One region of the Marinobacter sp. UBA2498 genome, then DNA from elsewhere that is predicted to be linked to it. Evidence: predicted binding sites of a transcription regulator. Region 1 holds the regulator's gene; the other holds the start of a gene.
What was found. Region 1 encodes LexA, which represses DNA repair genes until DNA is damaged. Its sites were predicted from a motif close to CTGTNTNNNNANACAG; they were not measured.

Region 1 (14,666 bases):
GAGCTTCCGACACACGCCACAGATTCCCCTCTGCATCGTATTCCTCGGACGCGAGGATCTGCCAGCTGTCTTCATCCACGTAAAACACGCGGCGATCATAAATGTGGCTGATACCGGTACGGCGTTTCGCTTCGACGACCCAAACCCGATGCAGTTCGTAGCGGGTAAGCTGCTGATTGATATGGCCCGGACGAATCACGTCGTCGGCTTCGATTTCTGGCCCGTGAAGCTTGTAGGCATTGTAGGGCACGAACAGCTCGCGCTTGCCTTTCAGCTCCCAGTCGTATTGGTTAGGCGCACCGTTGTACATGTCTTTCTGGTCGACGGACCGCAGCGAGGATGAATTCGGCAGGTCGGTTTCGTAGGCCAGGTTGGGCGACCGGCGAAGACGACGGGAACCGGAATCGTACCGCCACGCAAGACGCGGCGACCGCACCTGGTCAAGCGTTTCATGCACCAGCGTGATGGTGCCGGCCAGTGACGACGGTGAGACAGTGTCCGTCTTCAGGTAAAAAATCTTGTTATCGATTTCCGCCAGCTCCGCGCCCCTCTGGCTGTATGCGAAGAAGTAGTCGTAATCATTGACCACCGGGTTGTAGGAGCCATCCCTCCGGGGCGTTGCAGAGGCACTACGCAGGGAAATTTCTTCGCCCCGATATCGAAGGATATGGTTCCAGATAACCTCCAGACCATTTTTTGGAATCGGGAAGGGACTGGTCATGATGGTGTCGCGAACGCCGTTACCGTTGTCCAGCAACTGCGCTGTCAGCGCGTTCTCACGAAATTTGTCGTAGACGTGCTCGGGAAACGCAGCAGTCCGTCGGGTCTGGTAAACCGGCATGAAGAAGTCGGGCCCATACTTCTCCAGCATGGCAATGTGACCGTCTGAAAGCTTGTCCCTGTACAGCTCCAGGTTGTTGGAGGTAACAACGAAAAGAGCCTCATCTTCGGGAAACGGGTTAATTTCCACCTGCCCCTCACGCCAGCCGTCCGGCGGCGTGGCCAAACCTCCGGTCCATTCGGGTATGCTGCCTGAGCGGTTGCCCGCCTTTTCGGCTCCGACCGGGGTCAGTTCACCACCCAGCCGCTCGGCCTCGGCGGCCGTGACCTTGGACAGGGCCTGTCCGGAAAACCCGAGAAAAACCAGTGCGACACCTGCAACCAGTTGGCTTCGCATCCCTTACACCTCCAGAAATTCATGCTGTTGGGTAGCCGCCACGAGCAGAACTCGCACAGCCGGGCGCCTTTTTGCCAAATTCAAACGGTCGTTTCAAGTGAATGTTTGTGTTTTATTGTGAAACCTCACCGCACAGAGAATGGAAGAAATTTGATAGCGAAAATGATATAGTGACGAATTAATTTTCGGGGTTATACCCGCGCTGGGGGATTGAAGGTATTCCATGGCCTCGCAATGGCACTCACTGGTTTCTCAAAAGCTCTTTCTCGCCCGCACGCTGCTTCAGCCACTCGACCGGCCCACAGACGAGGCTCAGGAACAACGTCCCAACGAGGCGGAACAGGCGCTGCGCCGGGAGGCCGCTATTCAGGGGGCGATCGAGCTGCTTCTGCGGTCTCGAAAACTGTTGCTGGTCATGGTTGCGAGGCTATACCAGAGAAAATCAGAGGAGCCTTCAACCCTTGATGAGCTGGTCGCTCTTATCGGGCCAGAACCGAGTGAAGTTGGCCGCCTGAAGGAGCTGGAACAGCGATCCGGGAGTTGGTGGAACCATCTGGAGCAACTCGAGCGCGCCCAAAGCAGACCCCCGGCGACCAAAAAAACCGTGAGCGAAGAAAACATCATTGCGGTATCGGCCGATTCCGGCCCGGATCGATCGTCGGCTGCTTTGATGAAAACGCTGACCGCCGTCAAACATTTTGCCGACGATCTGGAAGAGCAGCACAGCGAGTGGTAAGCCACTCCCAGCTCCGGTTATTCAAATCGTATTAACTTGAAGGTTTATTGAATGTCACCATCGTTTTTTGAAATCGTGCAATTGACCAATGGCGATTACGCCCTGCGCCGCATTGATGATGACAGTGCGCCACTGGTAAAAATCTCTTTTTCGGAAGAAGCCCGGGAAATGATGGAAGATCGGGATATGTCGGTTGCCAAAGCAATGATTGCAGCTGGCATTGAGGCTGTAGGCAATGTTGCCCACGATATCGACTGGGAAGATGACGAACTGGACGCCTCAGACGCCCAGCCCTCCTACACTCTGCATTGATCGGTTAACGCTGCCTGAGAACGACGCCGTGGCTATTGCCCTCGGCCGAGGCTCTTTGCAGGGATTCGAAGGCAGTTCGCCCCAGTTTACGGGTCCACATGACCACCGCGTGACAGGTGCCGGCACTGAGGGCTCGCTCTGCCAGGTCCTGGGCAGGATAGTCCGGTGTTGAACGCAGCACCAGCAATTCGCCGGCGACAATCCCGTGCATTTTTTGCCACTTGCTGACCAGCGCCTGGGGCGGGTCGATCCAGGCCAGCCAGCGCTTCTCCTGATTCAGCTGGGTTAGCATTGGCAACAGCAGCTGGAAATTTTCTACCTGGCCTTCCGGCAGAATGATCTCAGTCACATTGCCACAGACTTTGGGTTCGGTGGTTTCCGGAGCGCGTCGGGCGCGAATGACGGAACGTCGCTCGCGGGCGGCGGTTGCCGACACTGAACAGGACAGAGCATTGGGGTTGTAGGCCAGATTCTGATTAAAGCTCATTTGTTCCATAATTCACCCGTTATTCAAACTATCTGAGGCTATCCGAACCGCTCAGTGCAGGTCAGAGCGGCGGATAACACCAACACCCAGACCCTCGATGAACAGCTCCTGTTCGGTCAGGTCCACTTCGATCGGTGCGAATTCTTCGTTTTCGGCAATCAGGTAGACTTTCGAGCCTTCCTTGCGGAAACGCTTTACCGTGACCTCATCGCCAACCCGGGCAACAACCACCTGGCCGTTGTGAACATCCTGGGTACTGTGAACTGCCAGCAGGTCGCCATCGAGAATACCGATGTCTTTCATGCTCATGCCCCGGACCCGCAGAAGATAATCTGCAGACGGCGAAAAGAATTCTGGCTGCAGTGTGCAGTGATCCTCGATGTGCTCCTGAGCAAGGATCGGACTACCGGCAGCGACCTGACCAATGACCGGGAGGCCCAGGTCCTCTTCCGCCTCAGGCAGACGGATGCCGCGGCTCGCTCCCGGCACCATCTCGATGGCACCTTTCCTTGCCAATGCCCGGAGATGTTCTTCCGCGGCGTTGGCCGAACGGAAGCCCAGTTCTGCCGCGATTTCAGCACGGGTTGGCGGATAGCCGGTCTCGTCGACGTATCGGCGAATAATATCCAGTACCTGGGACTGCCTTGCTGTCAGCTTCATCAAGCTACTCCGCTATATCGGGATCGGGCCGCTGCAAACATCGGCCTCTCGTAAGAGTGGCTCCGGTGGCCCTGTTTTTTTATACAGTAAACTGACTATATACAGTGTTTTATCCAGTGTAAAGTCGGCTCCCTGATTTTCTTGCATCCGCTTAATAATGAGGATCAACAGCGGTGTGATATGGTTAGGGCACTATTCCTCACGAACCAGGGAGCACCATGACTCAAGTCAGTGCCTGCAGGATGCCTGACATCCTAGAGACGAACGAAGGGAAGGAACGCCGGGTTGGCGTCGAGATCGAACTGTCTGGTCTGGGCTACGATGAGCTGGTTACATTGGCGGCGAAGATGCTGGAGGGCACTCCTGAGCTCAAGTCACGCTATGTGACAAACTTGCAGACATCTCTTGGCGACTTCACGGTTGAGCTTGATTCCGATCCGATCAAGGATCTTGATCTGGCGGATGAGCGCCTCCCCGAGTCCATTCGTGAACTCGGTGGACAGGCGATGGATGTGATCGACGCCGCGGCCGAACGCGTGGTACCCCTCGAGATCATAAGCCCACCTCTGAAGTTTTCCAGCGTCGAGGTGATTGAAACGCTCGTCGACAAACTCCGAAACGCCGGGGCACTGGGCAGCCGGGACGCCATCTATTTTGCGTTTGGCCTGCAGCTTAATCCTGAGTTGCCCGACCTCAGCCCGGAGACCCTGGTTCGTTATTTCCAAGCGTTCGCGGCCCTGTATGAATGGCTCAAGTACCGGCATCAACTGGACGTCAGCCGCAAATTCACCACCTACATCGAACCCTGGCACGGCCGCTACACAGAGCTCCTGATGGAGGATAACTATCATCCAAACCTCGGGGAGCTCATGGAGGATTACCTGGAGTTCAATCCTACCCGCAATCGCGCGCTTGACCTGCTTCCACTGTTTGCCCACCTGGACAAGGAACGGCTGGAACGCCATGTTCAGGATCCCCGGATAAAAAGCAGGCCAACCCTGCATTACCGGTTGCCGGATTGCGACATCGACAATCCCGGCTGGCATTTCTCAACCGTTTGGAACGACTGGGTCGTTCTGGAGCAACTGGCCAACAATCCCGACGACCTGGCCGATATACGGCAACTGTTCCGGGAGCGGCGTAAACTGAATCTTCACAACCTGACCCACAGCTGGCGGGAAACCACTGACGACTGGCTGGCCAAAAACGGGTATGTCTGAAGAGTCCAAAGAACAGGAACTTGAGGTTCCGGGCCTGACGATCGGCATCAGTGGTCCCGCTCGAAAAAGCCTTGCCCATCGGCTGATCAGTCTGGGCCTGCGCCTCCACGGTGCCCGGACCCACTATATTCGTCCGGGTTCACGGGTTGCCGTACCCATGCTTGATGGCCTGGTGCTGTCAGGCGGCACCCACGTCCATCCTGAACGTTATGGGCAGGAGCCACAGGTTACCGCCAATTATGACCGCAAGCGGGATAAAACCGATCAGTCACTGCTTGAGCAGGCTGAAGCCATTGGCATTCCCGTGCTCGGGATTTGCCGCGGCGCCCAGTTCATCAACGTTTTCCACGGTGGGTCCCTGTGCCAGAACGTGACACCGCTGAGGGTCAATACCCGGCATCGCCCGCTGCTCTTGCCCTTGCAAACCGTGCGACTGGTAACGCACAGCCGGCTTGAGCAAGCCATGCGCTCCCCGGTGATCGGCGCCAACCGGATTCACAGCCAGGCCATCAAGCGCCTGGGCCGCAACCTGCGCGTGACCGCCGTGGACAATGATCTGTTCGTACAGGCTATTGAAAGCACCGGACGCCAATGGCTAACGGGCATCCAATGGCACCCGGAATACTTGCTCTACCATGGCGGACACCGGCGCATCTTTGGCCAGTTCGTGGATGCTGCCCGCCGATACAAACTGGCGCGCCTGGAACCGGATTCCGACGACGCCTGATCCATCAACGGTTTCCAAAGGAGGCACTACCATGAACGGACGGAACCGAAAGATCCGTTTTAACCTGAAGTCCGGTTTTATTCTCCCTCTCGCGCTCACAGTACCTGCCCTGACAATGGCAGGTGAGGTTACGCTCACCGGCGAGGGCAGTGTCCGATACGAGCCCGACAGCGCCCGACTCCAGTTCACAGCCAGTGCCGAGCACGAGCTTCCCCAGAAGGCCACCGAACGGGTAGCGGCTCTGATGGCGCAGTGGCGCGAGGGTATTACCGAGTACCAGGATCAGCTCAATGATTACTCAGACGCGTCGGTAAACCTTTACACCCGAACTCTGCCCGCACCTGAAAGGGAGGAGCAGCCCCGCAAACAGGCCGTCGCCTCCCAGACCGTCAGCTTCAGCATCAGTGATCTTACCCTGCTCAATCCCCTGCTCCAGCAGGCCCAGGCTGTGGGCCTGGATTACCACCTCGGCCCTCACCAGTTCTTCCACTCGGATGAGACCGGTATGGAACAGGAAGCACTGGCCAGAGCCATCGCAGACGCCCAGGCCCGCTGCCGATTCGTGGCCAGTCAGCTCGACCAGACCTGTGGTGATGTGGTCACCATCAACATCAATGGCGGGCACCGCCCGGTACCAATGATGATGGCGGAGGCAAAATCCATGTCGGATACGGTCTCGAGCGTGGGTGAGCGGGAAATCCGGGCCTCAGTGAGCGCCACCTTCGAGCTGGACTGAACTCAGAAATCCCGGGTGTAGAAGATATCCAGGGAGGCCGCCAGCCCGCTGGCAGCCTCCAGATAGAAGTAGCGGCCCAGATCGTAGCGCAGAGCAACCGTGGTGATCGGCTCGAAGATGCCGACACCGTAGCGGACACTCAGCTCATCCGTCAGATACCCGCTCGCCACCACCGACGTCTGATCGCCGGAACCCTCCGCTTCCAGGGTGAGCTGGCGAATACCTAACTCTTCGCCAATTTGCCCAGTCACCTTGTTGGCCTGGGTCAGTCCCAGGGACAGCGCCGCCCGGCTCATCTGGCCCTCATCACCCCGGCTCTGGGGCGCCCGGCCAAGAATGACATAGGAAAGCGCCTCCGTCTGAGGCATGTCGGGGTTGGAGAATGCTTCCGTCTGGGGCGACTGCACCGGGCCGGTCAGGCGAATACCGGCCACAACGGTATCCACGGTGCGGACGGCCTCGATGTCCAGATAGGGTTGGGTAAGGTTGCCCACGAACAACAGTCTTGCCCGCCTGAGCTTGAGCTCCTGACCATAGGCTTCATACTGGCCATTGACCAGTTGGAGCGTGCCACGGGTATCCATGTCATTGCCAATGCGAAGAGATCCCTCCAGATCACCGGTCACGCCGAAGGCGGCAAAAGTCACCTGATCTTCTCCAACAACCACGGTCACATCCATATTCAGCGATCGGACAACGGGCTCTTCCCGTTCCACGCCGACAATGACCTCATCCTCCGAGACCGACACGGCCTGGTCCGGCAAACCCTGTATCTCGATATCGCCTCTTGGCACTCCGACCTGTCCGGATACCTCCAGGGCCCCCTCACTGAAAACGATGGTCAGATCCGGCTCCACCTCAAGCTGCGCATAAGGCTCCAGGTTGAATGGCACACGGCTGCCGGAAATCGTGATTTCCCCCCGGGGAGACTGTTGCCAGTCGATTTCCCCATCCACAATGGTCTGGCTTCGCGCATTGCTCCGGATCCTGCCACTGATCTCGGCCGAGTAACCGCCAAACTGAACGCTGGCGATCACCTCCTCGATCGGTACCGGCAAGCGGGGATCGGAAACCCGTCCATTCACCAGGTGCAGTTCGCCGGTCACCGCCGGCTTCATCAGCGGGCCGGAGAGCTGGCCCTGGCCGTTCACCCGACCGGCAACTTCGTCCAGCCCGGAAAGCAGTCCTGCAAGGGCAATATCCAGACCTTCGAGACTGAAGGAACCCTCAACGTTGCGGTCGTCCGAGTTCGGATCCAGGTTCATGTCCAGCGTGAAATCGCCAAGCTCCGGTCCGGAAAGACGGACTGCAAGGTCAGCCTGTTTCGGCTTCAGGGCGACCTCGGTTGTCAGGGTATTGTAGGCGAGCGACTCCCACTCGCCGTCCACCAGCAACTGGAATTGTCCTTCACCGGCGTCCAGGAAAAGGCGTCCGTCCGGACCGTCGCCGGTGGTGGTGAAATCAACCTCTCCGTTGATCCAACCGTCCCAACGTAATGTCTCTGGCAGCAAGGGAGCGAGGGCCCCGGTTGGGAAGCGGTCGATACGATAGGCAATGCGGGGAACCGGAAGCAGTGTCTGGTCCTCGGCACAAACCGTACTCTCCTCCCAGCGCCAGCAATGATTGCCAAATGTGAGCTCACCATCGGCTTTGTATGCCAGGGTCGCCGGGGCCTGCAGCCGCCATTGTTGGGACTGTTCCGGAAGGTCAATCACGCCCCGAGACAGCTCTCCCTGCCAGGTTCTCCAGTCAGCGCCGGCCCCTCCTGCGAAATCCAGCTCAAGGTCAGCCTCGGCATGACGTGCTCCGATGCTCACGGTGTGCTTTCCCTGGGTGCCATTGGCTTCCAGAGTGAGCGTTTCAAGCTCTTGCCCGAACCCGTTGAGATTTTCCGCCTGCAAACGGCTGACAAGACGCATGCCGTCCTGCAGATCGGCCTCAAGACTGAGGGTTTCAATGGCGAGCTCATCCTGCCAGCCCAGGTTTTTGCCACTTGCACTCAGCTCGCCCTTCGGGCGCTCTGGTGTTCCCTCCGCCGTCAGAGTGGCTTGCAGATTCCCCGTCAGGCCAGGCAGGACAATTTCCGGCGCGGGCAGGTTCAGAGCCAGATCACCACGCAGAACGTCGCTCCAGGTACCGCTACCCTCAATACGGTTGTCACCCACCAACAACTGCAGGTCGGATAGTTCCCAACTGCCTGATGAGGTATCTAGCCGTCCCTGCAGAGACGCGGGATTGGAACGCCAGTCGCCCTCAAGATCCCATCCGGCATTCATGGCAGGTACCGGTCCATCCCCGAGTTGTCCCTCGGTCGTCACATCACCGCTGAGACTGGCTTCCAGTACAGGTACCCAATAACCGGGATTGAAGTCTTTCAGGCGCAAGGCCGCCTGCCAGGAAAGCGGCCCGGAAAAGTTCACCGAGCCGTTGCCGGTAAGAGACCCGGCGCCTGTGCTGACGGCCAGGTTGGTCAGTGTGGTCTGCTCGGCATCGCCATCCACCGTGGTGGTCAGTTCAGCGCTGCCCTGAGGACCCTCGACACCGGCTTGAAGCTCTGCATGGTAGTTCCCCTCACGCCAGGACACGGTGCCATCCAGGGAACGAAGGGTTACCACTGGCGGCTCAAAGCCCGGGATCAGCGTATACCAGGGAAATCCGCGCAAACGGATGTCGGCACTGGCTTCGAGGCCCTCGCTCCAGGAGACATTGCCATTGGCCACCACAGTGTCTTGCCCTGCACCATTCTCCCGGTCCGCGGCCAACTCGATCCGGATGCTCTCGGCCGCGCGAGTCGTCGCCAGGCCCTCCAGCGTCAGCCGTACCGGGCCTGTCGTGCCCGGAAGCGTAGCTTGCCCCCGGGTGCGAAAACCCTGCTGAAGGCTACCCCTGGCGTCCACAGACCAATCATTGAACACAAGGGTCTCCGGCAGCGCCTGCGCTGCGCGGAACTGATCCGAGGTTAGCCTCAACTGTGCCGGCAGGGCCGGATCGAGCGGCTCGACTTCCCCCGAGAGTTCAGCATCCAGGTAGCCACGGCTGGATGCAGCGACCATCAGGTCCCGAACGCTGCCGGAGAGCCGGGCGTCGAGAAGCCACTCGTCTCCATAAGGCGGCGGGATGTCCGCTTTGACTTCCAGATTGACAGGCCAGTCCCGGCGGGTTTCTATCCGGCCAGCGGCGGACACCGTGTACTCACCCAGCTGATACCAGGCGCGCTTTATGTTCCAGGCGGCGCCCGACCCTCCGGCGTCCAGCTCAAACCGGTCCCAGACTTTGTTGCCGTTGAAGGTAAAAGGCCCGAGCCGGACGCCACTGATATTCAGCGCCAGCGGCAGGTCCACGCCCGGCAGTGTAATGGGGCTCCCGCCTTCGGCTTTGTCCGTCGGAGGCAATTGCGAGACTTCGAGCGTCTCTGCTTCCAGATTCTCTATACAGAGCTGTTTTCGGAACAGACAGGAAGGGGACCAGTCCACGAGTGGCGACTCAACGACCACTTCGACCCCGTAACCACGCCATTTCAGGTGGTCGGCTTGCCACCGACCAAACAGAGATCCCCGGTCATTTTCCACCTGAAGCCCTGGCACCTGTTCTATAACCCAGGCGGTTCCCGTCTCAGAGCGCAGGGCCAGCAAAACAGCGGCCACCACAAGGACAGGCACGAGAATCAATACCGCCAGCCCTACCAACAGCCAAAACCGGAGGCGGCGCGGGCGTGCCGATGGCTTGTGCGGCCTGTCTTCCGAAGTTTCCGGTGTCCTCGTCACAGCTCAGGCCCCATGGAAAAGTGAATGCGCCAATCCCCGCCAAATTCACGATCCAACCCTTTGGCGATGTCCAGCCTCAACGGCCCGACCGGGCTGATCCAGCGTATGCCGACACCAGCGCCGGTGGCCAGCGGGTCGCTCGGATTGTTGATCGCGTTGCCGTGGTCGACGAACATGGCGGCACGCCATTTGTCCGCAAACTGATACTGATACTCGGCACTGCCAACCATCAGGAAGCGTCCGCCCACCGGCACGCCGTTATCATTCTCTGGCGACAGGGTTTCATAGCCATACCCTCGCACACTCTGGTCACCGCCAGCGAAGAAACGCAGGGATGGAGGCACATCTTCAAACCGGTTGGTTGCCACAGCCCCCGCCTGCAGACGACCCAGAAACCGGTGCTTGTCCGCCAGCGTAAACAGCCCCTTGACCAGTGCGTTTACATGAAGGATATCCACATCGGACAGCGCCGCCCGATGCGAACCGGTAACATCGAACTGCAGGCGATAGCCCCGGGATGGGTCCAGTGGCGAGTCCGTGTGTATTTTCGAGTATCCCGCACCGGGCAGCAGGAGTGTGCTTGTGCCTTTCTCGTCATTGCCGATGTTAAAGCGCTCACCTTCCCAACGCAGCGACAATATCTGTAGCCAGCCGTTATCCAACTGATGCTGCCACTGCTGCCCCAGGCTCAGAAGTTCCGATTCCACATTCTCGATGTCCTCGCGCTGGTAACCGGCGCTCAGGCGGATCAGGTCGGTCATGGGCGGATCCAGGGGCAGCTCGTACCAGGTACTCAGGTTCTGCCTGGGTACCGAGAGTTCTGTCTCGGCGCCCCGCTTGTGCCCCATGGGATTGATCCAGTGTTCCCGCCAGTTTCCACGGAACCTGGGTCCGACATCGGTCGAAAACCCCACGCCCGCCGCCACAGAGCGGGCCTCGCGCCGGGTGAGATCAACGCGGACCGGAATCACGCCGTCCTCGGCACTACCCGGTGAGGCATCGATATCAACACTGCTGAAATAGCCGCTGTTCAGGAGATCCCGGTTGAGCCTTGCTACTTCATCAGCATGGAAGGGTATACCTGGCTCGAAAGAAACGAACTGCTCCAGTAGACCGATCTCGAACCAGTGTCCCTCGGCAAAGGTTACCTCTCCGAGCCGGTACCTTTCGCCGCTATCATAGATAAGCGTAACCGCAGCGCTTCGGGTTGCCGGATCCACTTCCAGGGTACGGGTAACAAATGTGCCGTCGAAATAGCCACGCCGTCGGGCACGGGTCTGGATGGTGTCTCGCAGGCTGGCATATTGACCGTGGTTGAGAATGTCGCCTTCCGCCGGGTGCTCTGGCAGATCGGCGTTAAACCGTTCATCTGACGCAGCTGCCCCCCTGATCTCCACGGTCCGGGACGTAACTCGCACCGGCTCCCCCGGTGTAATGGACAGAACGAGCGTTGCCGTTGTGTCGGAACCACCCTCTTCAATCCGCCAATCAATCAACGGGCTGTAATACCCGAGCGCCCGCAATGCCTCCTCGGCCTGACCAACGGCCGTGGGGGCATAACGCCTGAGATTACTGGCACTGCGGCCTTCAACCTCCCCGATAAACGCCTGGGCATTTGATTTCAGATCCGGGTAGTCTCCCTCCATGTTCACGACGACCTGTTGCGCGCAAACCCACGACGGCAGCCAGCAGAGCAACAAGATCAAAAGCCGGACCCGGCCCGAATTCACGACTTGATAGATTGATAGCATCCGGCTATTTCAGTGTTGGTGGTAACAAGAAGGATTTCCGTTCAAGCGTGGGAGTTTAATGGCAGACGGTCAAGTTAATCCATGGTTGGCCTTTCGGACTGCCCTGAGCGGCTCAAGGGCGAGTCGTTTGTGGCGTTGAAATAAGCTAACCTGTCAGATACTTAGCAACAGACCGGACCCTGGCGAATGCTGAAGATAAATCGAGAAAACCTGAAATCCAGCCACCAGCTTGTCTGGTTCATCATTGATTTCCTCATGCTGGGCCTGCTGATTATCAACCTGGCGTTCATTATCTGGGACTCGATCTACAACTTTGTCGCCGTTCAGGATCTGCTGAAGGAACATGCGCCAGCCATCCAGTCCGCCTACCACCCCATCCACGAACGCTTCATCTTTTACGATCTGATCTTCGTCAGCATCTTCCTGACCGAGTTCTTTGTTCGCTGGGGTTACGCCATCAAGGCAAGGGTCTACGACCGCTGGTACTTTTACCCGTTTATTCACTGGTATGACCTGGTGGGCTGTATTCCGGTGGGAAGCCTGCGTTTCCTCCGTATCCTCCGTGTGATCTCCATCATCTATCGACTGCACCAGTACAAGATCATTGACGTTACGAACACCAAGATTTACCGCTTCGTGAATTTCTATTACGAAGCCTTTATGGAAGAGCTCTCTGATCGCATTGTGCTGAAGGTGCTGAGCGGCGTGCAGCAGGAGGTCAAACTGGGCTCTCCGCTGTTCGACAAGATCCAGAAGGACATTCTCTATCCCCGACGGGACATGCTCTCCGACTGGATTTCCAAACGGGTTGCCGAGGCGGCCCAGGAAGGCTACGTACCCAATCGCGGAGCCCTCAGGAGCTACCTGGAAGACAGAGTGGATAATGCCCTCAAACAGAACCTGGAGCTGTCACGACTGAACTATCTTCCGGTGGTGGGCCCCACCATTCAGGAAACCCTGGAAGAAGCGGTCGGCGACATCGTTGCCCACGTGATCCACCAGATCCTCGAAGACCTGGCCTCAGCCTCCAATCATGCCTTCATTGAAGACATCGTGAATGTTTTCCTGCCGACACCCGGTGAAGTGAAAGCCGACGACGCCCAGAACGAGGCCTTGATTAACCTGATTATCGAAATCATCGACGCAGTCAAGGACCAGGTGAACGTAAAACACTGGCGATCAGAGCTGCCCTGACTCGCTGGCGACAGGCCTTAAGACCAACAAAAAAAGAGAACATCCATGGATGTACAAGACACCCCGACTCATTATCAGCCGGCCCATGAGCTCCTGAAACAACTGGAGGCCGGCACCCTGACCAGCGAGGCACTGATTACCGCCTTACTGGAAAGAATCCGGGACCAGAACCCTGCCATCAACGCGATTGTGGCGCTGGATGAACACAGCGCACTGGCCAGCGCCCGCGAAGCGGATAAGCAACGCGCGCTCGCTGGTTTCCTTCCGCGGCCACATCCCCGGCCCGCCAGGCACCCAGTCCCGACCGGATCTGGTCGAGGGCGGCCCCATGGCCCGCAATGCCCGGGTCGGTTTATGGCTGGAGGATCCGCTGTGCCCGGTGGAGCATGAGCTCACCGGGGGTTATCGCACCCTGGGCAGGTCCCTGGCCGACAGGGGCGCCCTGGTGAACCTGGATATCGATCCGGGCCGAAGTAAGCCAAGATCATCCGGAAATACAGGAGTACGTCCGGATGGCCGGAAAAGACTTCCATAGTTCCGGTAACTCCTGCAAGCGTCCCAGTTTCCGATAAGGTTTGACGAACAGCAGTTGCCTAATAAATGATAGTCCACCTACTTTTTAACCCACTGAAACTTGCTGGGAACAGCGTAAGGATGGAAAGGCATGAGCAGGGAATCCTTGCCGGAAGGCGGGCACCTGGGGTCCCGGGAAAAGCCAACGGGAAAGACGAGCGCAATTCACCGTAATCTTTTCCTGCAGGCGCTGAAATCTCTTCAGTTCGGTTCGTTATCGCTTACATGGCCGGATGGAAAGACGACCCGCCATGAAGGAAAACAAGACGGTGTGCATGCGGAAATGGCATTGCTGCAGTGGGATGTCATCGATCACCTGATCACCCACGGTGACGTGGGATTGGGCGAAGACTACATGGCAGGCAAATGGTCCACACCCGACTTGCTTGCCCTGATGCGCCTTGCCGCAGGCAATATCGTTGTTTTTGATCGGGTTTTGCACACCAGCGTATGGCTCAGGTTATGGCACTGGTGCAGGCACCGGTTGTCTTCCAATACACTGAAACGCAGCCGTAAGAACGTCCAGGAGCACTATGATTTAGGCAACGACTTTTATCAGCTCTGGCTGGACCGGAGCATGACATACTCCTGCGCCCTGTTTGACGGCAATACGTCCCTCTCGCTTTACGAGGCCCAGAAAGCGAAATATGAACGCATCCTTCAGCGACTGGCACCGGAACCGGGAAGCCGCATTCTGGAAATAGGCTGTGGCTGGGGTGGTTTCATGGAAATCGCAGCCACACACGGATGCCATGTGACCGGTGCGACCCTGTCCGGCGAACAGGCGGATTATGCCCGCCAGCGACTCGAGTCCGCCGGACTGGCGGAAAATGCCGAGGTTCGTTTACAGGACTACCGGGAGCTGTCCGGCCCCTTTGATTACCTGGTATCAATCGGGATGTTTGAGCACGTTGGCGAATCGTACTGGCCCGCCTACATGAGGGATGTGCACGACTACCTGAGACCTGGCGGCAAGGCAATGATACAGACCATTACCATTGCCGAGGAGCGATTTGAGCGATATCGCTCCGGCAACGACTTTTTGAGGGAACATATTTTCCCCGGTGGTATGCTGCCTTCCAGAAAGCGTTTTGAAGCTGTTGCCGCCGATAGCGGCCTGGTGGTGAACGATGTGTTCGAATTCGGGCAGGATTACGCCATTACGCTGGAAAAATGGCTGGCGAACGTCGACGAACAGATACCGGCGATACGGGCGCTCGGGTACAGCGAGATGTTCGTGCGAAAGTGGCGGTTTTACCTGGCCAGCTGTGCCGGTATGTTTCGCGCCGGAGGTATCAATGTGATGCAGGTGGAGTTAAGCCGGGAGTA
Region 2 (9,511 bases), on a different contig from region 1:
TAGGCAGCTCACAATTCCGCCGCCGCTCATTTTTCAGCCAGCCTTTCCGGAACTACACTTCATGTCCCAACCACAAAAACAATGCACGCAACGGACGCCAGCGTATGACCAATGATTCCGCAGAGCGCAGAATCAAGGATCGTTACCCCGCCTCCTGCCTGAAGGTCCAGCTCCGGGAGCGTAGCTTCCTTGGTCGTGGCAAACACCCCACGCCGGTTACCTGCCTGGACCTAAACCGGTACGGAATGGCAGTGCTATGCCCCCGACCAGTAGAGCCGGGCGCCCGTCTGTTCATGGATTTTGACGGCAAGTACATCAGCGAATCGCGGGTTTGTGCCCGGGTGGTGGAATGCCAGCCCTTCCAGACCGGCTATCGCGTCAGTGTCCAGTTCAGCTATTGCCTGGACAAGAAGGGCTATTCACGAACTGTCGACAATGCCCTGTCGCGGATTGAAGGCTTCTACAACCGGTTTGCCAGCTGAGCCAGGCCTTCGCAATCAAACCAGCCCGGCGTCAAGGCTGGCCGCAACATACATCCCCAGCTCCCGACACTGATCTTCAAACTCTTCCCGGTATTCACCCCGGCAGATCAAAGGCTCCTGGACCAGCTTCCAGCGCAGCCCGGTGGTAATGCTTTCTATTGCCCGCTTGGTGCCCGTGCCGTCATGGCCGGCGCGAATGTAATAGGCAAAAGGCAGCCCCTGGGTTTGCTCGAGGCAGGGATAGTAGCTGCGATCGAAGAAGTCTTTTAAAGCACCACTCATATACCCGAGATTCTCAGTGGTGCCCAGAATAATGGCGTCGCAGGCCAGAACGTCATCGGGACCGGCGTCCAACGGTGCCAGAACGGTTACTTCAACGTTTTCGATATCTTCATGGCGGGCACCCTCATCCACAGCTTCTCGTAGGCGGAGGGTGTTCGGGGAAGGCGCATGGGCAACAATCAAAAGTTTCTTCATGCCATCCATACGTCCTCCCTACATCAAGCTTAGAGCAGCTCGCCGTTGGCTTCTGCAGGCTCTTCTTTTGCGTCTTTCTTCGGTTCAGGCTTGGGCATCAACTTGTCCCGAACCTTGGCTTCGATCTCGTTGGCAATGTCCATGTTTTCTTCCAGGAACTTGCAGGCGTTGGCCTTGCCCTGACCGATCTTGTCGCCATTGTAGGCGTACCAGGCTCCGGACTTGTCGACGAAGCCTTCCTTGACGCCCATATCCAGCACTTCCGCCATGTGGTAAATGCCCTTACCGTACATAATCTGGAACTCGGCCTGCTTGAACGGCGGCGATACTTTGTTCTTGACTACTTTCACGCGGGTCTCGTTACCGACCACTTCGTCACCATCTTTCACGGCACCAATGCGGCGGATATCAAGGCGAACGGAGGAGTAGAATTTCAGCGCGTTACCACCGGTGGTGGTTTCGGGCGAGCCAAACATAACCCCGATTTTCATACGGATCTGGTTGATGAAAATCATCAGGCAGTTAGCGTGTTTGACATTACCGGTCAGCTTGCGAAGCGCCTGGGACATCAGTCGCGCCTGCAGACCCACGTGGCTGTCGCCCATTTCACCCTCGATTTCCGCTTTCGGGGTCAGGGCCGCCACGGAGTCCACGATGATCACGTCTACCGCATTGGAACGAACCAGCATGTCGGCAATTTCCAGGGCCTGCTCACCGGTATCCGGCTGGGACACCAGAAGGTCGTCCACATTGACGCCCAGCTTTTCGGCGTAAACCGGATCGAGCGCGTGCTCGGCATCCACGAATGCACAGGTTTTGCCGGCTTTTTGTGCTTCGGCAATTACCTGGAGGGTGAGCGTCGTCTTACCGGAACTTTCCGGACCGTAGATTTCGCAAATTCGACCATATGGAAGACCGCCAATACCCAGGGCAACGTCCAGGCCAAGGGAACCGGTGGAGACCGCAGGAATGGCTTCGCGGGGCTGATCGCCCATTTTCATCACGGCGCCCTTGCCGAACTGGCGCTCAATCTGCCCAAGTGCTGCGCTCAATGCTTTCTTGCGGTTGTCTTCCATCAGTGCAAACCCTCTGTCGCCTGGGCCGCCACCCTCAGGAAAAGGCTGGCAGCGAAATAGTGAATCGGGAATCTGTACAGCTCGAACAGCCCATTCCCTGTATATTTGAACAGTATTAAAACATAACCCGCAGAGGAGACCAACCCCTCCGGATGTGAAAGCCGTCAGACTTCGTCCACAAAATTGTTAACCCCTTGAAGGGCAAAGAGAACGGCCTGCCTGCGAACCTGATCACGATCACCCTCAAAGTGTTTTACCACGGCCACGGTGGAGGCCGGGCTGCTACCCCAGGCAAACCAGACGGTGCCCACAGGCTTTTCCTCGCTGCCACCGCCGGGCCCGGCAACACCACTGATAGCCACGGCAACGTCAGCATCTGTCGCCACCAGGGCACCGGCAACCATTTCCCGCACCACCGGTTCGCTGACCGCACCGTGTTCATCCAGCGATTTCCGGGTTACGCCCAGAAGCCCCTGCTTGGCCTCATTGCTGTACGTGACAAGGCCACCCAGCACGTAGGCCGAAGAACCGGCACGATCGGTCAGTACCTTCGCAACCCAGCCGCCGGTGCAACTCTCCGCCGTCGCAACGGTACGGCCGGTTGTCAGCAGTCGTTCACCAAGGCGGTTGCCTGCCTCTTCCAATTCCTGATCGCTGGCCAGCATAATGACCTCCTTCGTTTCATCACGGCGGTTATTTTCTTACAATTCACGCCTTCATCCAAAGCAAGGCTACCGGACCCGTTCATGTCAGCAGCTCAGACCAAAAGAGACCGAGCCTCAAAACACGGATAAACACGCCCCCTTTCGCCCCAACTTTGACCCAACTACCCTCCCCTATGTCCGCAGACTAGCTTCGTCCGCGAAAGACCATCAATCGGTTCGATAAAAGCGTTAGGTGTCAGTCTGGAGCGCTGGTGCGGGAATCTCAACAGGAGGAATACTAAACTCGGAACCAAAAACAGAGTAAGAGTAAAAGGCACTACTGTTGACGAGTAATTTACTGCGGAACTAACGGCTCCAGCTGACCAAGTTGCTACCAAACCTGGCCAACTGAGTGTTTACCTCAAAGATTCGCAGCGTACCTCTCCCGCCCCATAGTAGCAGGCCGCTTGAAAGATACCTGAGGAACTATTGGAGCGCATTGACTTAAGAACAATAAGCTCCGGTTGGGTTCTACCCCGGTCCCAAGGACGGTTTTAACCCGGCTCACCAAAATGCACAGCACTTGGGCTCGGCTATTTTCCACAGATGAACACTTTGGTGACATGATTGCCACCTACGTTGGCCTCCGGAATCATTGTTCCCGCAACCGCAAGTATTGATTCCCGGCTGAGCCGTTAAGGCATTTCTATAGGTTCAGGTGCTTTCACCAATGAGGGTGCGGAATGCCACGTTCAATTGTTTATCGGTTATGGGTTCGTCGTTCAGGCGCCTCAGTATTTGCTCGGCTGCAAGCCGCCCCATGGTCTCCCTGGGAGACTGAATAGTTGTCAGTCTCGGCGTCACCTGCTGGCCAAGGGGCAGGCCGTTGAACCCGGCGATGGCGATGTCCTGTGGCACGCCAAGGCCCAGCCGTTGGGCGTGTAGCAAAGCGCCAGTGGCGAGGTCGTCGTTGGCGAAATGGATGGCATCAGTTCTGGGGCATTGCTCCAGAACCATGTCGAGCGCAACCGCGCCGGCTTCCAGGCTGCCGAGTCTGTCCAGCTCAATTATCGGCGCTTCCAGCCCCGCTTGCGCGAGAATTTCTTTGTGTCCCTCATACCGCATGTTAGCCCGGTAATCCCTGTCCATACAGGCGCCCACATAGATGATGGAGCGATAGTGCCTGTCTAACAGGTGCCTGGCCATACAAGCGCCCGCTTCCCGGTGGTCCAGCCCCACGTTCAAGTCCAACCCTTTACCCAATTCCATCATTTCCACGATCGGCTTGTTCCAGGTTTCCAGAAGGCCTTGGCAGGCTTTGCTGTGGCGCAAGCCGGCAATCACCAGTCCGGAACAGGACCATCCCAGAAAGGTTCGTACCAGTTGGTGCTCCCTCTGAAGATCGTAATCGGTATTGCCGAGCAGTATCTGGTAGCCCTTGGCTTCGAAAGCTTCCTGAAGCCCCTTGATCACTTCAATGAAAACTGCGTTGGCGAGCGAAGGAACGATAACGGCAATAAATCGCGAACTGGCCGAGGCCAGGCTGCCGGCGATCAGGTTGGGTACGTAGCCCAGTTGCTCCACGGCTTCGGTGACCCGTCGGCGGGTTTCCTTGTTCACGCGGTCTGGCGTGTTCAGGGCCCGGGATACCGTGATGGGGGAAACCCCGGCCGCTTCCGCGACCTGTTTCAGCGTTGGTTTATCAGAACCTCTCCGCTTGCGGGGTTCCGGGGAAGAGGCTTCCATGTTAGACATTGGTCGTAGTCCTCGCGACGGTAACTTGCTGATCGCAATCTTATCAACTAAAACGATGGTAGCGCTAACATGGTAGCGCTACCATCAAACAATCAAAACAAGAATCAGGAGGCCAGCAAGTGACAAGCTTATCCGGAACAAAGCCCCGCGTCGGTGTGGTAGGTCTGGGCGCCATGGGAATGGGAACAGCTACGGCCCTGCTTGAGTGTGGGTTTGAGGTTACCGGGTGTGATGTCAGCGAAAAGGCCCGGGCGGGCTTTGAGCACGCTGGTGGTCGCACTGTGAGTGCGCTCGCTGAACTGGCTGCCAAAAGCGATGTTGTGTTGTTGGTGGTAGTGAATGCGGCCCAGGTCGAACAGGTGCTTTTTGGTGAATCCGGGCTTCTTGCCGGCTTAAAGCCGGGCAGCCTGGTGATTCAGTGCGCAACAGTGGCGCCGGCGATTGCCCGTGATCTTGCTGAACGGCTCGGCCAGGCGGGTATCGAGATGCTGGATGCACCCATCAGTGGCGGTGCGGCCAAAGCGAGGGCTGGCCAGCTTTCGGTGATGGCCTCGGGAAGCACGGATGCGTTCGGCCTTGCCGAGCCGGTCCTTGATGCCATGGCGGCGACCGTCTACCGGTTGGGAGATGCGCCCGGAATCGGGTCGAGTATGAAGCTGGTCAATCAGCTGCTGGCCGGGGTTCATATTGCTGCAGCAGCGGAGGCCATGGCTATGGCGATCCGGATGGGATTGCCGCCCGAGGTCGTTTACGAGGTAATTACTCACTCAGCCGGTAACTCCTGGATGTTCGAGAACCGCGTCCCGCATATTCTCAAGGGCGATTACTCCCCTCTCTCAGCGGTCGATATCTTCGTTAAGGATCTCAATATTGTTCACGACACCGGGCGGGAGCTGGCCATGCCAACCCCCGTGGCCGCCAGTGCGCTTCAGCAGTTTACCGCAGCGAAGGCGGCCGGGTTCGGGAAGGAAGACGATTCAGCGGTGATCAAGGTCTACGAACGGCTTGCCGGCATCACGTTGCCGGATGCCGCCAACGACAGTGGTGAGGAGTGAGCATGAGTATTGTGTTGGGCGCAATCGCCGATGACTTCACCGGGGCAACCGATCTGGCGAACAATCTGGTTCGCAGCGGTATGCGCTGTATTCAGGTAATTGGCGTGCCTGAGGGTAAACCCGACCTGAGCAACGTTGATGCTGTTGTGGTGGCGCTTAAATCACGCTCATGCCCCGCCGAGCAGGCGGTCACTGAGTCACTGGCGGCCCTGGCCTGGCTTCAGGACCTCGGTGCCCGGCAGATTTTCTTCAAGTACTGCTCCACGTTTGATTCCACGGATCGCGGCAATATTGGCCCGGTCAGCGATGCTCTTCTGGATGCCCTGAACGCCCGCCAGACGGTGATGGTGCCGGCGTTCCCGGTTAATGGCCGTACGGTGTATCAGGGGCATCTGTTTGTGGGTGACCGGCTTTTGAATGACAGCGGCATGCAGGACCACCCACTCAACCCAATGAAGGATGCCGATCTGGTGCGTGTGCTGGCTCGGCAAACAAAGGGCAACGTGGGCCTGCTGCCATGGCCGGTACTGAGGCAGGGGCCCGGTACCGCCGGCGAGAGACTGAAGGCCCTGGAATCCGACGGTGTCCGGCATGTGATTTGCGACACCCTGGATGGATCGGATCTCGCAACCCTGGCCGGTGCGGTTGTTGATAAGCCGCTGGTGACCGGAGGCTCCGGCCTGGGCCAGGCGCTGCCCGCGGAGTACCGCTCACGCGGCTGGCTGGCGAATGTGTCCGAAGCCGGGCGCCTGGAGCCGGGTGTTGGCGGTGCACTGGTGTTGTCCGGCAGCTGTTCGAGGGCAACGCTGGGGCAGGTGGCGGATTTTCTGGGCAAGGGTGAAGGCTTTGCCCTTGATCCTTTGAAGCTTGCGGAGGGTGATGATCATCTGGAGGCGGCCCTGGCTTTCGCTCGCGAAAGACTGAGGGCGGGAGCGCCGGTTCTGGTTTACGCCTCCTCGGATCCGGATCAGGTCCGGCAGGCTCAAGCGACATTGGGGGCGGAGCGTGCCGGCGAGCTTGTTGAGTCTGCCCTTGGCCACCTCGCCGTTACCCTGGTTAATGAAGGGGTTGGCCGCCTGGTGGTGGCCGGAGGCGAGACCTCGGGTGCGGTTGTGTCGGCGCTTGGTATTCGCACGTTGCGGATCGGCGACCAGATTGATCCGGGCGTGCCCTGGACCCAAGCCGCCGATGTAGGCGGGCCGGGACCGCTGTCTCTGGCTTTGAAGTCGGGCAATTTCGGCGGGCCGGATTTCTTTACACGTGCGTTTGAGGTGTTGCCATGAATGTCAGTGAAGTAAATCAACTGCGAGAGCAGATTGCGACGCTCGGCCAGTCACTGTTTGATCGCGGGTTGACGATGGGTTCGAGCGGCAATATCAGCGTTCGCCTCGACGATGGCGGCTGGTTGATGACCCCCACCAACGCCTGCCTTGGGCGGCTTGATCCCCAGCGAATTTCCCGGCTTGACCGCTCAGGGCGTTTGCTGGAGGGCGATAAGCCGACGAAGGAGCAGTTTCTGCACACGGCCATGTACGAGGAGCGTCCTCAGTCGGGCGCCATTGTGCACCTGCATTCAACCCATTCGGTGGCGGTGTCCTGCCTGCCCGATATCAACCCCTGCGACTGCATTCCACCATTAACGGCCTATTACGTGATGCGGGTGGGTCGGCTGCCCCTGGTGCCTTATCACATGCCCGGGGACCCGCAGCTGGGTGACGCGGTTCGCGGTCTGGCCGGCGAGCACAGTGCCGTGCTGCTCGCCAACCACGGGCCGGTGGTCGCTGGAAAAAACCTGGAGGCGGCGGTGTATGCCACGGAGGAGCTGGAGGAGACGGCGAAGCTGTTTCTGCTTCTTCGCGGGGAAAACCCACGAGCGCTGACAGCTGAACAGGTTTCGGCGCTGGAACAGCGGTTCCCCAGGGACTGAACCTCCAGGAGGGTGCTGTAATGATCAGACTGGCCGCGAACTTGAGCATGCTGTTCCCGGAACATGATTTTCTGGACCGGTTCGGTGCCGCAGCGAAGGCGGGGTTCCGGGGCGTTGAGTATCTGTTTCCCTACGCCTATCGCCCGGAAGATTTGGCGGGTTGCCTGCGCGAGGCCGGGCTGGAACAGGTGCTGTTTAACCTTCCGCCCGGCAACTGGGAGGCTGGTGAGCGCGGGCTTGCCAGCCTGCCCGGAAGGGAGGCGGAGTTTCAGGCTTCAGTGGCCGAGGCGCTGCGTTATGCCGAGGTGCTGGATTGCCCCCGCATCCATGCGATGGCGGGTCTGCTCCCGGAGAGCGCCGATCGGAAGACGGTCGAGGCTCATCACCACACCTACCTGAAAAATCTTCGCTTTGCCGCCGGGGAGGCCGCGAAAGCGGGCCGGGATCTCCTGATCGAGCCGATCAATCGACGGGATATGCCGGGGTATTTCCTGTCCAGGCAGGCAGACGCCATCAAGGTGATTGATGAGGTGGGCGCGGACAACCTGAAACTGCAGTTTGATGTCTACCACTGCCAGATTATGGACGGCGACCTGATTAGTCACATGGAACGTCAGTTCCACGCCATCGGGCATGTGCAGATTGCCGGTGTGCCGGAACGCCATGAACCGGATGTAGGGGAGGTCTGTTACCCAGAGGTGCTCGCGAGACTGGATTCGCTGGGTTATACCGGATGGGTGGGCTGCGAGTATCGACCAGCCGATAACACCCGGGCCGGTCTGGGATGGGGACAGGCCTACGGGCTGAACGCCGACACAACAACAAGAGGTCAGTAAAGGTTATGCATATTGTCATTACTGGAGCCGCGGGCTTTCTCGGGCAGCGGTTGGTCGATCATCTCGTCAGCGCTGGGCAACTGGCCGGTAACTCGCTGAGCCGTCTGACTCTGATCGATCAGACTGAGCCGCCCTGCCCGGAGGCCGGCGACTTGGCCACTAAAACGCTCGCACGGGATATCAGCCAACCCGGTGCGCTGGATGATGTCCTTGCCGAGCAACCGGATGTGATTTACCACCTCGCAGCGGTGGTCAGCAGTGCTGCGGAAGGCGATCTGGATTTGGGAATGAGGGTCAATTTCGATGCAACCCGCGATTTACTCGAAGGTTGCCGGAAGCATGGCCTCAACCGGACACGGCTGATCATGGCAAGCTCCGTGGCCGCCTACGGCGGAGATTTGCCGTACACCCTTGATGATATGACGGCATTGCATCCCCAGAATTCTTACGGTGCCCAGAAAGCCATGAGCGAGTTGCTGATCAATGACTACAGTCGCCGTGGCATTGTCGATGGGCTGGTGTTGCGCCTGCCCACCATTGTGATCCGTCCTGGCCGTCCGAATGCGGCGGCCTCCAGTTTTGCCTCAAGTATCCTGCGCGAACCCCTCAAGGGTGAGGATGCCATCTGCCCGGTTTCGCCCGATCTGGAACTGTTCATTATGTCTCCCGCAACGGTGGTTGATGCCCTTGTGCACGGGGCCGAGGTTCCGGGTGAGGATCTCGGTGCTTTCCGGGCTTTCATGTTGCCGGGTATTACCGTCAGCGTTTCGGAAATGCTGGAATCATTGCGTGAAGTGGGAGGCGAATCGGCGCTCGCCCGCGTTCAGTTCCGGCCGGATTCGAAAATTGAGGCGATTGTCGGCAGCTGGCCATCGAGATTCAGTAACCTCCGGGCGAGCAAGCTCGGATTCAGAAGCGATAAGGATTTTCGTGAAATCGTAAGGGCTTTTATGGACGAGAATGCCTGATTCCGGGCCTACGCACCCCGGAATTTACCCAAAGCGTGACAATGCAAAATGAGGTAACAACAATGAAAGCAACGTTCGCACGCCGTAGCCTGACCACCGCCATCGCCGGTGCCACTTCAGCTTTGCTTGCCGTGACAGCAGTGAATGCACAGGCAGCAAGAACCATTAACCTTGGCCATACGCTGTCTGACAGTTCCCACTATTCCGTGGGCGCCGATGCCTTTGAGGAAACTCTGGAGCGCCTCAGTGGCGGAGAGTTTGAGGTCGCCGAGCACCCTTCCGGTTCCCTGG

Region 2: a site for LexA is predicted at 2,133-2,148, ahead of recA (recombinase RecA). Genes of this name have one in related genera too.

What each region holds. Positions count from the first base shown of each region.
Region 1 covers NZ_DDOI01000126.1:1,202-15,867, forward strand. Annotated here, with positions in the region: gene B2W52_RS17625 (DUF1329 domain-containing protein) at 1-1,177, opposite strand, end outside; gene B2W52_RS17630 (DUF6586 family protein) at 1,401-1,913, shown strand; gene B2W52_RS17635 (hypothetical protein) at 1,965-2,225, shown strand; gene B2W52_RS17640 (cell division inhibitor SulA) at 2,230-2,721, opposite strand; gene lexA (transcriptional repressor LexA) at 2,764-3,375, opposite strand; gene B2W52_RS17650 (amidoligase family protein) at 3,591-4,592, shown strand; gene B2W52_RS17655 (gamma-glutamyl-gamma-aminobutyrate hydrolase family protein) at 4,585-5,319, shown strand; gene B2W52_RS17660 (SIMPL domain-containing protein) at 5,351-6,055, shown strand; gene B2W52_RS17665 (translocation/assembly module TamB domain-containing protein) at 6,058-9,714, opposite strand; gene B2W52_RS17670 (autotransporter assembly complex protein TamA) at 9,816-11,465, opposite strand; gene B2W52_RS17675 (hypothetical protein) at 11,757-12,764, shown strand; gene B2W52_RS17680 (hypothetical protein) at 12,810-13,154, shown strand; gene B2W52_RS17685 (SAM-dependent methyltransferase) at 13,429-14,666, shown strand, end outside.
Region 2 covers NZ_DDOI01000157.1:45,887-55,397, reverse strand. Annotated here, with positions in the region: gene B2W52_RS21860 (PilZ domain-containing protein) at 105-482, shown strand; gene B2W52_RS21855 (flavodoxin family protein) at 498-968, opposite strand; gene recA (recombinase RecA) at 989-2,035, opposite strand; gene pncC (nicotinamide-nucleotide amidase) at 2,200-2,700, opposite strand; gene B2W52_RS21840 (LacI family DNA-binding transcriptional regulator) at 3,394-4,434, opposite strand; gene ltnD (L-threonate dehydrogenase) at 4,554-5,489, shown strand; gene otnK (3-oxo-tetronate kinase) at 5,492-6,772, shown strand; gene otnC (3-oxo-tetronate 4-phosphate decarboxylase) at 6,769-7,416, shown strand; gene otnI (2-oxo-tetronate isomerase) at 7,437-8,252, shown strand; gene denD (D-erythronate dehydrogenase) at 8,258-9,220, shown strand; partial or broken gene B2W52_RS21810 (DctP family TRAP transporter solute-binding subunit) at 9,283-9,511, shown strand, end outside.